One region of the Paenarthrobacter sp. 2TAF44 genome, then DNA from elsewhere that is predicted to be linked to it. Evidence: predicted binding sites of a transcription regulator. Region 1 holds the regulator's gene; the other holds the start of a gene.

Region 1 (3,410 bases):
AAGGCGTACGCCATCGTGATGATTTCACCGCCAAGCAGCAAATTCCTGCGTGTGATCATCCGCAGCGCCGGATCCCGGAGGTACGGTGGAAGCAGAATCAGGCTGGGGGCAGGGTCTTTTTGCTGATCCCGGCAGCCGCACCAGCAGTCGAACAAGCAAAGGAATGCCATGAGCAACCCTCCATACCCGCCGTCCAACACGGGGGACGCCAATTCGGGCGACGCGAACAAGGGCGACGCCAACAAGCCTGAGCAGCCGGGCCAGCCATCCACGCCCCAGTATGGCCAGCACGCACCGCAGTACGGTCAGCAGACTCCCCAATATGGTCAGCAGCCGAGCGCTCCACAGTACGGTCAGCAGTCCCCGGGCGCTCCACAGTACGGTCAGCAGTCCCCGGGCGCACCCCAGTACGGTCAGCCCCCGGCTCCCCAGTACGGCCAGCAGTCGCCACAGTTTGGTCAGCAGTCCCCGTACGGCCAGCAGCCTTCTCCCTATGGTCAGCAGGCCCCGCAATATGGCCAGGACACCAACTGGCCCAGCCAGCAGCCAGGTCCCACAACGGTTCCGCAGCTGGTCAACATCTCCTTCTGGATGATCATCGCAGCGGGCATCCTGTCTGCCATCAGCTCACTCATCCTGGCCACCACGGGCTCGGATGCCTTCATCAATTCGATGCTCCAGCAGGCGGCACAGCAGGGCACTGAATTCCCGGAAGGCTCCATCGAAGGCATGCGTGGCGGCATTGTCGTCGCCGCGATCATTGGGGCCATCGTGTCCCTGGGCCTTTATGCATTGGTTGCATTCCCGGTCCGCAAGGGCAAGAACTGGGCCAGGATCCTGGGCACGGTCTTCGCGGCGATCTCTGTCCTTGGCCTCGCCGGACTGTTCCAGTTCGGTGCCACGTACGGCATCCTGCAGCTCTTGGTGATCCTGCTGGGAGTTGCCGCAATCGTCCTGCTGTACCTGCCGGCGTCGGCTCCGTACTTCCGCAAGCCGCAGCCGTTCGGCAACCCTTACCAGAACCCTTACGGCCGCTAAGCCGCCAAGCTTCTTGTAATAACGTCAGCGGGCGCGGACCCGGTAAGGCTAGACAGCCTGACCCGGTGTTTGCGCCCGTTGTGCGTGGTAGGCGAGGATCTGCAGCTCGGTGGCCATGTCCACCTTGCGGAGGTTCACGTGCGGCGGAACCTGCAGGAGAACCGGAGCAAAGCTCAGGATGCTCCGGATCCCTGCAGCGATGACGCGATCGCAAACTGCCTGGGCAACGGTGGCCGGCAAAGCCAGAACCACCATGTTGGTGTGGGTGCGTTCCAGGACGCGTTCAAGTTCCGCTGAATCGCTGACCCGCAACCAACCCACCTCGTTGCCGATCACCATGGGGTCTGCGTCGAAAATAGCCACGACGTCGAAGCCCCGGGACTCGAAGCCGCCGTACCGCGCCAGCGCCTTGCCGAGGTTACCGGCACCGACGATTGCGACCTTCCAGTCGTGCGTCAGGCCAAGGGCTGCGGCAATGTGACGGCTCAGGTACTGGACTTCATAGCCCACCCCGCGGGTTCCGTACGAGCCGACGTAGGAAAGGTCCTTGCGGAGCGTAGAGGAGCTGACGCCCGAAGCCTCAGCCAACGCGTCCGATGACACACGTTCCACGCCTTCGGCCAGGAGCGAGTTGAGCGCGCGCAAATAGAGAGTCATCCGGGCCACAGCCGCGGGCGGGATCTGCTTGGCGGCAGGTTCGTTGTCCCCGCTTGTTGCCCCCGGGGACGGTTCCAGCGCAGTCACGGTTTTCTCCATTGCGTCGCTTGTTGTTCCACTCTATGGCCCTTGGCCGGACTCAACAAAAGCCGGTACTTCCGGGTAACAGAGTCCCCCTGATCCTCAGCTTTCAAGGACTCTTTTCAACGTACGGGTCAGGCGCTGCTCGTCGATCTTCCAAAAGTCGCGCTGGACCCCATCCACCAGCACCACTGGAATTTCCTCCGCGTAACGCTCCTGCAATTCCGGGTTACCGTCGATTCCCTGCTCGGTCCACTGGACTCCCAGCGCCGAGGTAACACGCTCGACGGCGGCACGCGCCTCCGTGCACAGGTGGCAGTCAGCTTTGGTGAGGAGAACGACGTCGGGAATAGCCATGACACAACGGTAACCGCCCCAACCCTCTCTCACATCCTGACCGCTTTCCCACCGATGCTCTCTCACATCCTGACCGCTTTCCCACCGATGCTCTCTCACATCCTGACCGCTTTCCACCAACGCTCTCTCAAATCCCGACCGGTTTCCCACCGATGCTCTCTCACATCCTGACCGCTTTCCCCAACGCTCTTGCACATCCCCACGGGGCAGCCCCACCGTGCGCCCTCAACGCCGGGGCCTGGCGATTGACTAGACTCAAGGCATGCCCGACGAGAAGAACGCCGCTGTGGTCGCCGACGCCAAGGTTCCGCAGCACACCGGCGAAGCCGCTTTCTTCGACGTCGACAACACTTTGATGAAGGGCGCCAGCCTCTTCCATGTGGCCCGCAAGATGTACGAACGCAAGGCCTTCACGCTGTCCCAGGCGGCTGGCTTCGCGTGGAAGCAGTTCAAGTTTGTAATGCGCGGCGAGAACATGGACGACGTCCATGCCGTGCGCGACTCAGCCCTGACGTTGGCCGCCGGGATCACTGTGGAGGACATCAAAGCCCTGGGCGAAGAAGTTTATGACGAAATGATCGAGTCCCGGATCTGGCCTGGAACCAAAGCGCTCGCCGAGCAACACCTCCGTGTAGGCCGGAGGGTATGGCTGGTGACGGCGACCCCCATTGAGGTTGCCACCGTGATCTCCACAAGGTTGGGGCTGACGGGCGCGCTGGGAACTGTCGGCGAAGTCCATGACGGAATGTATACCGGCAAGCTTGTCGGTGACATTCTGCACGGCCCGGCCAAAGCCATCGCGGTCCAGCTCATAGCTGACCAAGAAGGCTTGGACCTGGACCACTGCTGGGCTTACAGCGACTCCGCCAATGACATCCCCCTGCTCACTATGGTGGGCCACCCTGTGGTCATCAACCCCGACTCCAAGCTGCGCCGGCATGCCCGCGACAACAACTGGCCCGTCTACGATTTCCGATCCGGTCGCCGTGCAGCAACCCTGGGGCTGAAGGCGGCCACCGTGGGCGGTGCCATCTACGGGCTTTGGCGCGGATTCTCAAAGTTCCGCGGGCCCCGCTAGCCGTTCCTCTCTCACATCCTCACGCGTTTCCACCGTTCCTCCCTCAAATCCCCACGCGTTTCCAGCGTTCCTCTCCCACATCCTCTGGTGCTGCTGGCCTACCTGTGGATAACTTCTGCACGCTTAGCGGCTTCCAAGGAACAATGCGGGTATGCAGAATTCGTTATTCAACCAATCCAGCCCGCTCTTGGGACCGTTC
Region 2 (3,410 bases), on a different contig from region 1:
CGTCGACCAGCGGCACGCCACTCAGCGGGAGCGCTGCTTCGGCGGCCTTGACTGCTCCTGCCTGACGTGCCTCTTCTGCTCGGCGGGCCGCTTCTGCCTGTCGTGCCGCTTCAGCCGACTTGGCAGCGTTGGCCGCCGTCCCGGCGTCGAGCGCTGCTTTGTCTGCCAGTCCGGCGAGTTCGGCGATCATGACGTCGACCGACGCTACGTGGGCGGCCGTGGCCTTGTCACGCTCGGCAGCGGCGGCTTTTCCGCTGGTCATGAATGCCTGAAGGTCGGCCCTACTGCCGTCGAGGGCGACGCTGGCAGCTGCCCGCACCTCGGGTGTTGAACCCAAGGCGAAGGTCGTCTGGACCCGGTTATCCAGGGCCAACGCTTGATCAAATCCGTAGTCCAGGAAGTACCGGACATCAGCGTGGTTTGCCGAACTGAGAGCGGCGTCGGCGGCTGCGTTTACATGCCCGCCACCAAGGTGGAGAAGCTGGTAAACGCGCTGCCGGTCCGCGCCCAAAGCAGAGCCATCCAGTTTGATCGCCGCCGCGTAGCCACTGGTGATGAAGGCCTTGATCCCGGAGTCGCCTGCCAGATGTGCAGCCTCAGCGGTCTTCTTCACCTCCGGGGTGCCGGTAAGTGCCAGATCCAGCGTGGCCTGCCGGGCTTCCTTAATGCGGGCATCGAGATCGGTTCCCGGTGCGGTAAGGGTTGCCAGTAGCTCCGGAATTTCGCGGGCCGCGGCCGCGAAGGCCGCCTTGGCTGGCTCCTCGGATGTCAGCAGCGCAGTATCCGTGGCCTGCCGAGGCGAAGCCAACGATGAAAGGAAGTCCCTGTCCGCGACGAGACGCGATGAGTCCGCTGACCTCGCAGCAGTTGCGGTGCTCCGAGCCTGCTCGACGGCGGTCCTCGCCCTCTCCGCCACGGCGGCGGCCCCGTTGGGGTTGGCTGCGACGTCTGCCTTGACCTGCTGCAGCAGGTCAGTCACTGCCGCGGTTTCAGTGTGATGGTCTGAGGCGACGAACTGCCCGTAGCGAAGGAAATCAGCAACGAAGTCCGCGCTGGAGGTGTCGAGGGCAGCTTGAGCTCCGAGAGTTACCGCAGGCACGGGTGAATTCGTCAGGTAGTAAACCGCCTCCCGATCCTGGCCTTGGGCAATCTTCCTCCAGCCCTCAAGCACGAACTGCTCAATGGCTTCCCCGCCCGAGTCCAGGCTCTTGGAAGCGGCAGCACTGATTTGAGGGTTTTCCAGGCTAGTGAAAAACGTCGCCGTCGTCCGAAGGTCGCCGTCCCAAGTGCTCGCCCACCCGTCGGACAAGAAGGCTATTGTTGCGGCGTCGGAAATGAGAGCTGCTTTCGCGGAGGACCGCACGTGCGCGCTCCCCCGCTTCGTCAGCTCGGTGACCAGCTCCTTACGGTCCGTTGCCAGCGCAACGTCCTGTCCGCCGTCGAGGAATGCCTGCACCGCCTCGGGCCCGCCCACCAAGGCAAGCTGGGCTGCCGCCCGCGTTGCCGGCCCACCTGCCCTCCACAGATCAAGGACCCCGGCCGCATCAACAGCCCGCTCTACGAACGGAACAGGAGCCTGCGAGGCGAGGGGAATCTCAAATTCGGGAATGTCGTAGGCCTGGGCGGGGCCGGCGAAGAGCAGGGATGCCCCCGCTAACAAGGCAACAAAGGCCGCGGTCCAACGATGGCGGGCAGCACGGATGGAAGCAACGCGGAAAGCAGACATCAAAGATTCCCCCAAGAAAGATGCGACGACAGTGCCCGAGCCATCCGGGCGGCGTTGGACCTGAAGACCTGCCTACCGGGGTGACTAGCTGTCCGCGGACATCGTATCTGAGATTCGACTGTGACTCCTGTCGCACTGTCTGCGATCAAAGACACCAAACACCCGTGAGGCCAATCACAAGGCGGCCAAAAGTGATCTGCTGGATAGCGATCCCCTCCCAAAGACGAGAAGGTTTTACCATGCAACAAACCATGCTGGCTTCGAAGGACACTGTCCTCCAGGCCGCCGGTACGGCACTAAGCCGTGGCCTCAACGTCCGTCACATCCGCTTCATGGCACTCGGATCCGCAATCGGCACGGGACTGTTTTACGGTTCTGCGTCCGCCATACAGAAAGCCGGCCCGGCCGTCCTTTTGGCCTACATCATCGGCGGCGCAGCCGTGTTCATGGTGATGCGAGCACTTGGTGAAATGGCCGTCCGACACCCCGTTTCCGGCTCATTCGGCCAATACGCGAGCAAGTACCTTGGACCGTTCGCCGGCTTCGTTACCGGCTGGACGTACGTGTTCGAGATGGCGATCGTGGCCATCGCCGACGTCACCGCGTTCAGCATCTATATGGGCTTCTGGTTCCCACAGGTGGATCGCTGGATCTGGGTCCTCGCGATCATTCTCTTCCTGGGTGCCATGAACCTGTTGAGCGTTAAGGTCTTCGGTGAACTGGAGTTCTGGTTCTCGCTGATCAAGGTGGTGGCGATTATCGCCATGATCGTCGGAGGCGCAGCAATCGTCGTTTTCGGCTTCCAAACGGGCGACGGCGGGGGCGTGGCACCGGGGTTGGGGAACCTGGTTAACCACGGCGGTTTGTTCCCGAACGGCTTCGAAGGGCTCCTGGCTGCGTTCGCCGTTGTGATGTTTGCGTTCGGTGGGATCGAAACAATCGGCATTACCGCTGGCGAAGCTGCCGATCCCAAAAAGGTCATCCCGCAGGCAGTCAACACTGTGCCAGTCCGTGTGCTGCTGTTCTACGTCCTGACCCTGGGCGTGTTGATGAGCATCTTCCCGTGGAACGAAATCGGCAGCAGCGGCAGCCCGTTCGTGCAGATCTTCGACGGCCTGGGCATCCCTGCTGCGCCGCACATCCTCAATGCCGTGGTCATCACAGCAGCCCTTTCCGCTATCAACAGCGACATCTTTGGTGCTGGCCGCATCCTGTTCGGACTTGCCCAGCAGGGCCATGCTCCGAAGAGCTTCGGCAAGATCTCCAGGCACGGCGTCCCTTGGATGACCGTGGTGATGATGGGCGGAATCCTGCTTGTGGGCGTCCTGCTGAACGCTGTGATCCCGGAGGATGTGTTCGTTCTGATCGCGTCGATCGCCACGTTTGCCACAGTGTGGGTTTGGGTGATGATCCTTGCTTCGCACGTTGCCATGAAGCGGGAGATCAAGCGCAAGGGGCTTCCGGCGTCGGAATTCGGTTCACCCTTATGGCCGGCAGCATCCATTCTGACCATGGCGTTCATGGCTATGGTGATCGTGATTCTCGGGGTCTTCGAGGACACTCGGGTAGCCCTGTATGTCGGCGGTACTTGGCTGATCCTGCTGTTCGTGGCTTACAAGCTATGGGTTCGCGGTGGTGGCCTGCGTCGTGCAGAGCTCGTGGACGAGACGGCCTGATTACCCGC

What was found. Region 1 encodes Rex, which represses fermentation and respiration genes when NADH is low (regulators of the CRP and FNR family bind a similar motif). Its sites were predicted from a motif close to CTTGTGAANNNNTTCACAAG; they were not measured.
Region 2: a site for Rex is predicted at 1,888-1,907, ahead of AB4Z15_RS05370 (ALF repeat-containing protein). Genes of this name have one in related genera too.

Annotation. Positions count from the first base shown of each region.
Region 1 is NZ_JBFRFP010000029.1:17,261-20,670, forward strand. It holds gene AB4Z15_RS21575 (hypothetical protein) at 169-1,038, shown strand; gene AB4Z15_RS21580 (redox-sensing transcriptional repressor Rex) at 1,087-1,794, opposite strand; gene AB4Z15_RS21585 (glutaredoxin family protein) at 1,879-2,133, opposite strand; gene AB4Z15_RS21590 (HAD family hydrolase) at 2,396-3,211, shown strand.
Region 2 is NZ_JBFRFP010000003.1:240,913-244,322, reverse strand. It holds gene AB4Z15_RS05370 (ALF repeat-containing protein) at 1-1,726, opposite strand, end outside; gene AB4Z15_RS05365 (amino acid permease) at 1,966-3,402, shown strand.